Regions from separate parts of the Streptomyces sp. NPDC048278 genome, predicted to be linked through region 1. Evidence: predicted binding sites of a transcription regulator. Region 1 holds the regulator's gene; each other region holds the start of a gene.

Region 1 (4,044 bases):
CCCCGACGGACCGAGCCACACCAGGCAACCCGGCCTCCCGACGAACCGAGCCACACCAGGGAACCCGGCCTCCCGACGAACCGAGTCACACCACGCAACCCCGCCTCCCGACGAACCGAGCCGCGAGGCGACCGCACCCTTCTGCGGACCGAGTCGGGTGGCGACCGCACCCTTTCGGCGGACCGAGTCGGGTGGTGGGTGGGCATAGGTTTCGGGGGTCCAGGGGGCGGAGCCCCCTGGTGGGGTCGAAGGGGCGGAGCCCCTTCACGGTGCGCCCGGCCGAGGGCACCCGCTCAACGCCCGTTGAACGCGTCCTTCAGCCGGCTGAACAGCCCTTGCTGACCCGGCTGGAACTGCCCCGTCGGCCGCTCCTCCCCCCGCAGCTTCGCCAACTCCCGCAGCAACCGCTCCTGCTCGGGATCCAGCTTGGTCGGCGTCGTCACCTCGACGTGCACGATCAGGTCACCCCGCCCGCCACCCCGCAGATGCGTGACCCCACGCCCGTGCAGCGGAATCGACTGCCCGGACTGCGTCCCCGGCCGGATGTCGACCTCCTCCAGCCCGTCCAGCGTCTCCAACGGCACCTTCGTACCGAGCGACGCCGCCGTCATCGGGATCGTCACCGTGCAGTGCAGGTCGTCCCCGCGCCGCTGGAACGTCGAGTGCGGCAGCTCGTGGATCTCGACGTACAGGTCACCGGCGGGACCGCCACCGGGCCCGACCTCGCCCTCGCCGGCGAGCTGGATCCGCGTGCCGTTGTCGACACCGGCGGGGATCTTCACGGTCAGCGTCCGCCGCGACCGCACCCGCCCGTCGCCCGCACACTCGGGACACGGCGTCGGCACGACCGTCCCGAACCCCTGGCACTGCGGGCAGGGCCGCGAGGTCATGACCTGGCCGAGGAAGGACCGCGTCACCTGCGAGACCTCACCACGGCCCCGGCACATGTCACACGTCTGGGCGGAAGTGCCCGGCGCCGCGCCCTCACCGTTGCAGGTGTTGCAGACGATCGCCGTGTCGACCTGGATGTCCTTGGTCGTACCGAAGGCCGCCTCGTCTAGCTCGACCTCGATCCGGATCATCGCGTCCTGGCCGCGCCGGGTACGCGACCGCGGCCCGCGCTGCGACGCCGTACCGAAGAACGCGTCCATGATGTCAGAGAAGTTCCCGAACCCACCGGCCCCGAAGCCGCCCGCGCCCGCGCCGCCGCTCTGCGACAGCGGATCCCCGCCGAGGTCGTAGACCTGCTTCTTCTGCGGGTCGGAGAGCACCTCGTAGGCGGCGTTGATCTCCTTGAACCGCTCCTGGGTCTTCGGATCCGGGTTGACGTCCGGGTGCAGCTCGCGCGCGAGCCGACGGAACGCCTTCTTGATCTCTTCCTGCGACGCGTCGCGGCGCACGCCGAGAACGGCGTAGTAGTCCGTGGCCACTTACGACTCCGCCAGGATCTGTCCGACGTACCGTGCCACCGCTCGTACCGCTCCCATCGTTCCCGGGTAATCCATGCGGGTCGGTCCGACCACGCCGAGTTTGGCGACTGCCTCGCCGCCCGAACCGTAGCCGACCGACACCACGGACGTGGAGTTGAGTCCCTCGTAGGCGTTCTCGTGACCGATGCGTACGGTCATGCCCGAATCCCCCGCCTCGCCCATCAGCTTGAGGAGCACGACATGCTCCTCCAGCGCCTCCAGGACGGGCCGGATCATGAGAGGGAAGTCATGCCCGAAGCGGGTGAGATTGGCGGTACCGCCGATCATCAGCCGCTCCTCGTTCTCCTCGACGAGCGTCTCCAGCAGGGTGGAGAGCACCGCCGAGACCGCGCCGCGGTCCTCGACCTCGAACGCCTCCGGCAGATCCTCCACCAGCCGGGGCACGTCCGAGAACCGGCGCCCCGCGACCCGGCTGTTCAGCCGCGCCCGCAGGTCCGCCAGGGACGTCTCCCCGAAGGGCGCCGGGCAGTCGACCATCCGCTGCTCGACCCGCCCGGTGTCGGTGATCAGCACCAGCATCAGCCGGGCCGGGGCCATCGACAGCAGCTCCACGTGCCGCACGGTCGACCGGGTCAGCGACGGGTACTGCACGACCGCCACCTGCCGGGTCAGCTGCGCCAGCAGCCGCACGGTCCGCGCCACCACGTCGTCGAGGTCGACGGCGCCGTCGAGGAAGTTCTGGATGGCCCGCCGCTCGGGCGCGCTCATCGGCTTGACGCCGGCCAGCTTGTCGACGAACAGCCGGTACCCCTTGTCGGTGGGGATCCGCCCCGCGCTGGTGTGCGGCTGGGCGATGAACCCCTCGTCCTCCAGGGCGGCCATGTCGTTGCGCACGGTCGCCGGGGAGACCCCGAGGTTGTGCCGTTCGGTCAGCGCCTTCGACCCGACCGGTTCCTCGGTGCCGACGTAGTCCTGGACGATGGCGCGCAATACCTGAAGCCTGCGTTCACTCAGCATCCGGCGCCACACCTCCAGAAAGTCGTCCCCGCGGCCTTTCGGTCCCTTCGGGCCTTTCGTCTGGCACTCTGCGAACGCGAGTGCCAGCATCCCCGGCCCAGTGTACGGCCGTGGGGTACTGACTGGGCAAGGTCGGGCGGGACCCATGGCGTTCTACGGCTAGCGTCGCGGCATGACGGTGACTTGGGAAGAGCTGGGCTGGGAGCGGCTGGCCGACGGGGTCGGCCGGTGCCGGCTGCCGGGCTGGGACTGCACGGCGGGTCTGGTCCTGGGCGCGGGCCCGGCCCTGATGGTGGACGCCGGGTCGAGCCTGGCGGAGGGCGCACGGTTGCGTACGGAGGCGCAGGCGCTGGCCGGCCGCCGTGTGACCCATCTCGCGCTCACCCATCCCCACTTCGACCACGTCTTCGGCGCCGCCGCCTTCGCGGGCGCGGACCTGTACGCGGTGGCGGGCGCGGAGGCCGTCCTCGCACACGGCCGCGAGGAGCTCCGCCTGGACGCGATCCGCAACGGCCTGCCGTCCCCGGAGGCCGAGGAGGCGACGGACACCCTTCCCCTCCCCCGCCACCCGGTCTCCGGCGAGTGGACCCTCGACCTGGGCGACGGCCGCCTGGCCCTGCTGGCCGCCGTGGGCCCCGGCCACACCTCCCACGACCTCGCGGTCCTCGTCCCCGGCGACCTCCCGGTGGTCTTCTGCGGCGACCTGGTGGAGGAGTCCGGCGACCCGCAGGCCGGCCCCGACGCCGTACCGTCCCGCTGGCCCGCGGCCCTGGACCGCCTGCTCGCGCTCGGGGGCGACCGCGCCCGGTACGTCCCCGGTCACGGAGCGGTGGTCGACGCGGCGTTCGTCCGGGCCCAGCGCGACGCCCTGGCGGCCCGTTTCGGCGTGTCGTAGGCGCACCCGTTCGGCTTCTCCTATCGTCATCCGAATGCGCCAGTACTCCGCCGATCTGACCCCGCCGTGGAAGAAGCCCAAGCCGGTGCCGGAGGTGGCCGCCGAGCCCGGTCTGGTGGTCGAGGAGCCCGGTACCGGTTTCTGCGGCGCGGTGATCCGCTGCGAGGCGGGCACGGTCACCCTGGAGGACCGCTTCGGCAAGCACCGCGTCTTCCCGCTGGAGCCGCGCGGCTTCCTCCTGGAGGGCCGGGTCGTCACCCTCGTACGCCCCGCGTCGGCCGCCCCCGTACGCCCCTCCCGTACCGCCTCCGGCTCGGTCGCCGTCCCGGGCGCACGCGCGCGTGTCGCCCGCGCGGGCCGCATCTACGTGGAGGGCCGCCACGACGCGGAACTGGTCGAGAAGGTCTGGGGCGACGACCTGCGCATCGAGGGCGTGGTCGTGGAGTACCTGGAGGGCGTCGACGACCTGCCCGCCATCGTCGCCGAGTTCGCCCCCGGCCCCGACGCCCGCCTGGGCGTCCTCGTCGACCATCTGCTCCCGGGCACCAAGGAGTGGCGCATCGCCCAGTCGGTGACGAGCGACCACGCGCTCGTGGTCGGCCATCCCTACATCGACATCTGGGAAGCGGTGAAACCGTCGTCCCTGGGCATCGACGCGTGGCCGCGCATCCCGCACGGCCAGGACTGGAAGACGGGCGTGTG
Region 2 (4,044 bases), on a different contig from region 1:
CATCGAGGGCAACTACGACGACGTGAACCGTTTCTGCTCCGAGCTGATCGGCGACCCGGCCGGCGAGGGCTGGGGCTTCGTCAACGTCAACCTGCGGCCGTACTACGCGGAGGGCTCCAAGACCCTGGCGTACGAGATCTGCGAGCAGCTCGGCTGGCAGATCCCGGACCAGCTGGTCATCCCGATCGCCTCCGGCTCGCAGCTCACGAAGATCGACAAGGGGCTGCAGGAGCTGATCAAGCTCGGTCTCGTCGAGGACAAGCCGTACAAGATCTTCGGTGCCCAGGCCGAGGGGTGCTCGCCGGTGTCGGTGGCCTACAAGGAGGGCCACGACGTGGTCCGCCCGCAGAAGCCGAACACCATCGCCAAGTCGCTGGCCATCGGCAACCCGGCGGACGGGCCGTACGTCCTCGACATCGCGCGGCGCACCGGCGGTGCGGTGGAGGACGTCACCGACGAGCAGGTCGTCGACGCCATCAAGCTGCTCGCGCGGACCGAGGGAATCTTCGCGGAAACAGCCGGCGGAGTGACGGTTGGAGTCACCAAAAAGCTCATTGAGAATGGGCTGATTGATCCGGCAAAGTCGGTCGTTGTACTCAACACCGGTGATGGACTGAAGACGCTGGACGCGGTGGCGGGGACTGGACTCACCGCGACCATTCGCCCGAATCTGGAGTCTTTCCGCGAAGCCGGGCTCGCCTGAGTCCCCCGAGAAATAGGGCGTTGCCCAGACCGGAGGTAAAAACGTGAGCGTCACCGTTCGCATCCCCACCATCCTGCGCACCTACACCGGTGGTCAGGCCGAAGTCGCCGCCGAAGGGGCCACCCTCGGCGAGGTCATCTCGGACCTGGAGAAGAAGCACACCGGGATCTCCGCGCGCGTTCTCGACGACCAGGGAAAGCTGCGCCGGTTCGTCAACGTGTACGTCAACGACGACGACGTCCGCTTCGAGCAGGGCCTGGAGACCGCCACCCCGGACGGCGCCGGCGTCTCCATCATCCCGGCCGTCGCCGGCGGTTGACCTGCCGACCTGCTTGACAGGCTGATCGAATGACCGAACATTACCTTCGGTAACGCCGATCACCGACTGTTCATCTGATTGCCCCCTCCGTGAGAGAAGCGGAGGGGGCAATTCTGTGTGGTTGAGCGCGGTAGAGTTGGGGAACACGGTCCCGATCTCCAGGTCGGGAGCCCCGTATTCGATACCGCGAGCCCGGCAAGAAGTAGCCAAAGTGCGCGGGTTATATGCGGCTTTTGTGGCCTTTACGGGGCCCGACTTGCCCTGAATTCGGCCGAATTCTTGCTACATTCCGGACCCCTTCCGTCCAGAATTCTCGTCCGATTGACCTGTTGCAGACGGCAGTTGGACAGATACATTCAGCCGCGGTCGACGCGTTCCGGCGCACGCCCCCAACCAATGGGGGGTGAGGTCTGACCCGGATCCGCGAAGTGTGGATCTGTGCAAGGGCCAGTAATAGGGGAGTTAGGCATGGCTCAGGGCACCGTCAAGTGGTTCAACGCGGAGAAGGGGTACGGCTTCATCGCGGTCGACGGTGGTGCGGATGTTTTCGTCCACTACAGCGCGATTCAGATGGACGGCTACCGCACCCTGGAGGAAGGTCAGCGAGTCGATTTCGAGATCTCGCAGGGCCAGAAGGGGCCGCAGGCGGACATGGTCCGGCTGGCGACCAGCTGAAGCACGCGCCGACTGACAGCGACGTTCTTCTGTACTTGTCCGAAGGGCTCGTGCCTCCCGGGGCACGGGCCCTTCGGCATGCCCGGGCGTGCCCCGCGCGAGCCGGACTCCGGGCGCCCGATCCCCGGGAGGCGCTTGCACTCGGCATGGGCGAGTGCTAATCATTGGCGTTAGCACTCTGAAGGTGAGAGTGACAACGAAGGACCGGGTCGGTGAGGCCCGCAGGCCGGGTGGGGCAAGAAACCCACGGGTCGGCGAGCCGTCCGTCGCGGGCGCGGGCGCGGTCCGAAGACTCACCCCCAGTCCTGGAGGGACCACTTCACATGGCCAAGATCATCGCGTTCGACGAGGAGGCGCGGCGCGGCCTTGAGCGCGGTATGAACCAGCTCGCCGACGCCGTCAAGGTCACCCTCGGCCCCAAGGGCCGCAACGTCGTCCTTGAGAAGAAGTGGGGCGCCCCCACGATCACCAACGATGGTGTGTCCATCGCCAAGGAGATCGAGCTGGAGGACCCGTACGAGAAGATCGGCGCCGAGCTGGTCAAGGAAGTCGCCAAGAAGACGGACGACGTCGCCGGCGACGGTACGACCACCGCGACCGTGCTCGCCCAGGCCTTGGTCCGCGAGGGCCTGCGCAACGTGGCCGCCGGTGCCAACCCGATGGCCCTGAAGCGCGGTATCGAGAAGGCCGTCGAGGCGGTCTCCGGTGCCCTGCTCGAGCAGGCCAAGGACGTCGAGACCAAGGAGCAGATCGCCTCCACGGCCTCCATCTCCGCCGCCGACACCCAGATCGGCGAGCTCATCGCCGAGGCCATGGACAAGGTCGGCAAGGAAGGCGTCATCACCGTCGAGGAGTCCCAGACCTTCGGTCTGGAGCTGGAGCTCACCGAGGGTATGCGCTTCGACAAGGGCTACATCTCGGCGTACTTCGCCACCGACATGGAGCGTATGGAGGCGTCCCTCGACGACCCGTACATCCTGATCGCCAACTCGAAGATCGGCTCCGTCAAGGACCTGCTCCCGCTCCTGGAGAAGGTCATGCAGTCGGGCAAGCCGCTGCTGATCATCGCCGAGGACGTCGAGGGCGAGGCCCTGTCGACCCTGGTCGTCAACAAGATCCGCGGCACCTTCAAGTCCGTCGCCGTCAAGGCCCCGGGCTTCGGCGACCGCCGCAAGGCGATGCTGAACGACATCGCCATCCTCACCGGCGGCGAGGTCATCTCCGAGGAGGTCGGTCTCAAGCTGGAGAACACGACCCTCGACCTGCTGGGCCGCGCCCGCAAGGTGGTCATCACCAAGGACGAGACCACCATCGTCGACGGCGCCGGCTCCACCGAGCAGGTCCAGGGCCGGGTCAACCAGATCCGCGCCGAGATCGAGCAGTCCGACTCGGACTACGACCGCGAGAAGCTCCAGGAGCGCCTGGCCAAGCTCGCCGGTGGCGTCGCCGTCATCAAGGCCGGTGCCGCGACCGAGGTCGAGCTCAAGGAGCGCAAGCACCGCATCGAGGACGCCGTTCGCAACGCGAAGGCGGCCGTCGAGGAGGGCATCGTCGCCGGTGGTGGCGTGGCCCTGCTCCAGGCCTCCCAGGTCTTCGAGAAGCTGGAGCTCGAGGGTGACGAGGCGACCGGCGCCAACGCCGTGAAGCTCGCCCTGGAGGCCCCGCTCAAGCAGATCGCCGTCAACGGTGGTCTCGAGGGTGGCGTCGTCGTCGAGAAGGTCCGCAACCTCCAGGTCGGCCACGGCCTGAACGCCGCGACCGGCGAGTACGTCGACATGATCGCCGAGGGCATCATCGACCCGGCGAAGGTGACCCGCTCTGCCCTGCAGAACGCCGCCTCCATCGCCGCGCTGTTCCTCACCACCGAGGCCGTCATCGCCGACAAGCCGGAGAAGGCCGCCGCGGCTGCTCCGGGCGGCATGCCGGGCGGTGACATGGACTTCTGAGCCTGACGGCTCGGCAGTTCCGAAGCAGCACCGAGGGCGGCACCCCCTGTTCGGGGGGTGCCGCCCTTCGGCGTCTCCGCTACGGCTCCGGTTGCGGTCGGTTCCGGGAAGGGACCGCGCTCCGGTAAATTGAGTAGTGCCTCAAGATGAATCGTGGCGCCTGACTCGAGGGTGCACCCAAGATGCGAGGGAGCGGACATGGCCGCACAGGCGAAGGCGTTGCGGCGCGACGCGCGGGACAACGTGGCCAAGCTGCGCGCCGCGGCCCTCGAGGTCTTCTCGGCCAAGGGGCTCGGGGCCCCGTTGGAGGAGATCGCGAAGGTGGCCGGCGTGAGCGTCGGCACCCTCTACAACCGCTTCGGAACCCGTGAGGCCCTGATCGACTCGGTCGTCCCCGAGAT
Region 3 (4,044 bases), on a different contig from region 1:
CCATCGACGACGGCGCCGAGAAGGACCCGGACTTCCTGCGGATGATGAGCGAGCTGCGGATCCCGTACACCGCGTTCCTCAGCAACTACCTGGTCAAGGACGACTACGGCTACTTCCGCCGGATGCAGGCCGAGGGCCACACCCTCAACAACCACACCCTCACCCACCCCTACCTGCCCGGTCTGACCTACGACGAGCAGAAGCACGAGATCTGCGGCATGCAGGACATCATGAAGAAGCAGTACGGCCGGGCGCCGACGGTCTTCCGGCCGCCCTACGGCAACTACAACGGCGACACCCTGCGCGCCGCCAAGGCCTGCGGCATCAAGTACGCGCCGATCTGGGACGAGGAGGTGTACGTCGACCACTGGGAGTACCGCGAGTGGGACCGCTCGCTGCACCCCGGCGACATCGTCCTCACGCACTTCCGGGGCCGGAACGAGTGGGACGGCACCATGGTCGACGACATGCGCCGCTTCCTGAACAAGGTCACCCGCGACGGCTACGCGGTGGCGCGCCTGGAGGACTACCTGTGAGCCGACCGAGGGCGACGGCCGCCGTCCTGGCCGCCGCCCTCCTCCTGGCCGCGTGCGCGCCCTCCGTCGACCCCATCGAACGGCTCGGCAGGAAGGCGGCCGACCGGGTGCACCCGCACGGCCCCTCCGGCGAGCCCGCGTACCGCCGCTGGGGCCTGACCGCGCCGCTCCCCGCGGCTCCCCGCCCGCCGCTCCACCCGCTGTCGTTCCGCACCGCCCTCCCCCCGGTCGTCGACCACGTCCCCACCTCCGACCGGGTGGTCTTCCTGACCTACGACGACGGCGCCGAGAAGGACCCCCGCTTCGTCGACATGGTCCGCGAACTGCGGCTGCCGGTGAGCATGTTCCTCACGGACAGCGTGGTCGGCCCCGGCTACGGCCACTTCGCCCGCCTCCAGTCGGTCGGCGCGAGCGTCCAGAACCACACCCTCGACCACCCGGCCATGCCCGGCCTGCCCTACGCGGGCCAGCGCGCCGAGATCTGCGGCCAGCAGGAGAAGCTGAAGTCCCGCTTCGGCATCCGCCCCCGCCTCTTCCGCCCGCCCTACGGCACCTACGACACCACCACCCTGCGCGCCGCCGCCGACTGCGGGGTCACGGCGGTGGTCCTCTGGCGCGCGGCGATGACCCCCGACGCCATCACCTACCGCACCGGCGACAAACAGCTCCGCCCCGGCGACATCATCCTCGTCGGCCCCGACGAGGCCCTCGGCCCACCCCTCCGAGACCGCACCGCCCGCCTCCTCCGCCGCGTACAGGCCAGCGGCCTGACGGTGGGCCGCCTGGAGGACTACCTGTAGCGCCACAAATCCAGCCCGTCCGGCGTTTGAGGACGAGGCCGAAGGCCGAACGGGGGGTCTGGGGGCGCAGCCCCCAGGACGGCCACCACAACCCGGGCCAACCCGGTTTTTTCGGCGCCGCGCCGCAGGCAATTGGCACTCCGCTTGACCGAGTGCTAATCGCGGTCATAGTCTCGGCTCTGGCACTCGGCAGATGAGAGTGCCAACAACGCGACGGGCAGGTCCGGCACCCGCGACGACGGATCCACCTGGTCGCCACCTCAGACAGTTAACCCCGTGAGATCTCCGAAGGGGGAGGTCGGATCGTGACGACCGCCAGCTCCAAGGTTGCCATCAAGCCGCTTGAGGACCGCATCGTGGTCCAGCCGCTCGACGCCGAGCAGACCACGGCCTCCGGCCTGGTCATCCCGGACACCGCGAAGGAGAAGCCCCAGGAGGGCGCTGTCCTCGCCGTGGGCCCGGGCCGTTTCGAGAACGGCGAGCGCCTGCCGCTCGACGTCAAGGTCGGCGACGTCGTGCTCTACAGCAAGTACGGCGGCACCGAGGTGAAGTACAACGGCGACGAGTACCTCGTCCTCTCGGCTCGCGACGTGCTCGCGATCATCGAGAAGTAAGCCTGCGACTCACACCTCAAGCACTCCGCTTGAAGCTGCGCCCCTGGCCCCCGCGATCCTTCGAGAAGCCGGGTGCCAGGGGCGCAGTCTTGTTCACCCAAGAATTCCGAGAGGGCATCCGCTGCCATGGCGAAGATCCTGAAGTTCGACGAGGACGCCCGTCGCGCCCTTGAGCGCGGCGTCAACAAGCTTGCCGACACGGTGAAGGTGACGATCGGCCCCAAGGGCCGCAACGTCGTCATCGACAAGAAGTTCGGCGCCCCCACGATCACCAACGACGGCGTCACGATCGCCCGCGAGGTCGAGATCGAGGACCCGTACGAGAACCTCGGCGCGCAGCTGGTGAAGGAGGTGGCGACCAAGACCAACGACATCGCGGGTGACGGTACGACCACCGCCACCGTGCTGGCCCAGGCGCTCGTCCGCGAGGGCCTCAAGAACGTCGCCGCCGGTGCCTCCCCGGCCTCCCTGAAGAAGGGCATCGACGCCGCGGTCGCCGCCGTCTCCGAGGACCTGCTCGCGTCGGCCCGCCCGATCGAGGAGAAGTCCGACATCGCCGCCGTCGCCGCGCTGTCCGCCCAGGACACGCAGGTCGGCGAGCTCATCGCCGAGGCGATGGACAAGGTCGGCAAGGACGGTGTCATCACCGTCGAGGAGTCCAACACCTTCGGTCTGGAGCTGGACTTCACCGAGGGCATGGCCTTCGACAAGGGCTACCTGTCGCCGTACTTCGTGACGGACCAGGAGCGCATGGAAGCCGTCCTGGAGGACCCCTACATCCTCATCAACCAGGGCAAGGTCTCCTCCATCGCGGACCTGCTGCCGCTGCTCGAGAAGATCATCCAGTCCAACGCCTCGAAGCCGCTGCTGATCATCGCCGAGGACGTCGACGGCGAGGCGCTGTCGACCCTGGTCGTCAACAAGATCCGCGGCACCTTCAACGCGGTCGCGGTCAAGGCCCCGGGCTTCGGCGACCGCCGCAAGGCGATGCTGGAGGACCTGGCGATCCTCACCGGCGCCACGGTCGTCTCCGAGGAGGTCGGCCTCAAGCTCGACCAGGTCGGCCTGGACGTGCTGGGCTCCGCCCGCCGCGTGACCGTCACCAAGGACGACACCACGGTCGTCGACGGTGCCGGTGACTCCGGTGCGGTCACCGGCCGCGTCGCCCAGATCAAGGCCGAGATCGAGAACACCGACTCCGACTGGGACCGCGAGAAGCTCCAGGAGCGCCTCGCGAAGCTGGCCGGCGGCGTGTGCGTGATCAAGGTCGGCGCCGCCACCGAGGTGGAGCTGAAGGAGAAGAAGCACCGTCTGGAGGACGCCATCTCCGCGACCCGCGCCGCGGTCGAGGAGGGCATCGTCTCCGGTGGCGGCTCCGCGCTCGTCCACGCCGCCAAGGTGCTGGAGGGCGGCCTGGGCAAGACCGGCGACGAGGCCACCGGTGTCGCCGTGGTCCGCCGCGCGGTCGTCGAGCCGCTGCGCTGGATCGCCGAGAACGCCGGCCTGGAGGGCTACGTCATCACCTCCAAGGTCGCCGAGCTCGAGAAGGGCCAGGGCTTCAACGCCGCCACCGGCGAGTACGGCGACCTGGTCAAGGCCGGCGTCATCGACCCGGTCAAGGTCACCCGCTCCGCCCTGGAGAACGCCGCCTCCATCGCCTCCCTGCTCCTGACGACCGAGACCCTGGTCGTCGAGAAGAAGGAAGAGGAAGAGGCCGCCGCCGCGGGCCACTCGCACGGCCACGCGCACTAGTACCGCCCCGGCATCGCACGAAGCCCCCGTCCCCGGTCGTCCGCCGGGTACGGGGGCTTCGCCCCTCGCGGGCTTTCACTGTGGTCTCAGTTCTCCAGCGCGTCCAGTGCACCGAGCTGACCCATCAGCCCGAGCCGGTCGTACTCCCACCAGCCCTCGGCGATCTTCCCGGCGGCGTCGAAGCGGTGGATCGTCGTCCCGGTCGTCCTGACGAGACCCCGGGTGTTCGGCAGCCCCAGGAACTCCGCCTTCTGCCGCCCCTTCCAGATCCACCGGGTGCACACCCGGTCGTCCTGGGTGAACTGGTCCTCGACATGGAACGTGAAGTCGAAGGCGCCCCGC

Evidence for each region. The regulator HrcA, encoded in region 1, represses chaperone genes, less so after heat shock. The targets are predictions, from matches to a motif close to TTNGCACTCNGNNNNNCNGAGTGCNAA.
Region 2: the regulator HrcA is predicted to act here: its motif matches at 1,832-1,858, upstream of groL (chaperonin GroEL).
Region 3: the regulator HrcA is predicted to act here: its motif matches at 1,469-1,495, upstream of groES (co-chaperone GroES).

Annotation. Positions count from the first base shown of each region.
Region 1 covers NZ_JBEZLP010000004.1:103,068-107,111, forward strand. The annotation lists gene dnaJ (molecular chaperone DnaJ) at 294-1,430, opposite strand; gene hrcA (heat-inducible transcriptional repressor HrcA) at 1,431-2,447, opposite strand; gene AB0D74_RS09140 (MBL fold metallo-hydrolase) at 2,620-3,342, shown strand; gene AB0D74_RS09145 (DUF3097 domain-containing protein) at 3,377-4,044, shown strand, end outside.
Region 2 covers NZ_JBEZLP010000015.1:149,725-153,768, reverse strand. The annotation lists gene thrC (threonine synthase) at 1-703, shown strand, start outside; gene AB0D74_RS26040 (ubiquitin-like small modifier protein 1) at 747-1,022, shown strand; gene AB0D74_RS26035 (cold-shock protein) at 1,491-1,697, shown strand; gene groL (chaperonin GroEL) at 2,021-3,643, shown strand; gene AB0D74_RS26025 (helix-turn-helix domain-containing protein) at 3,842-4,044, shown strand, end outside.
Region 3 covers NZ_JBEZLP010000016.1:43,425-47,468, forward strand. The annotation lists gene AB0D74_RS26605 (polysaccharide deacetylase family protein) at 1-536, shown strand, start outside; gene AB0D74_RS26610 (polysaccharide deacetylase family protein) at 533-1,336, shown strand; gene groES (co-chaperone GroES) at 1,642-1,950, shown strand; gene groL (chaperonin GroEL) at 2,077-3,702, shown strand; gene AB0D74_RS26625 (ester cyclase) at 3,789-4,044, opposite strand, start outside.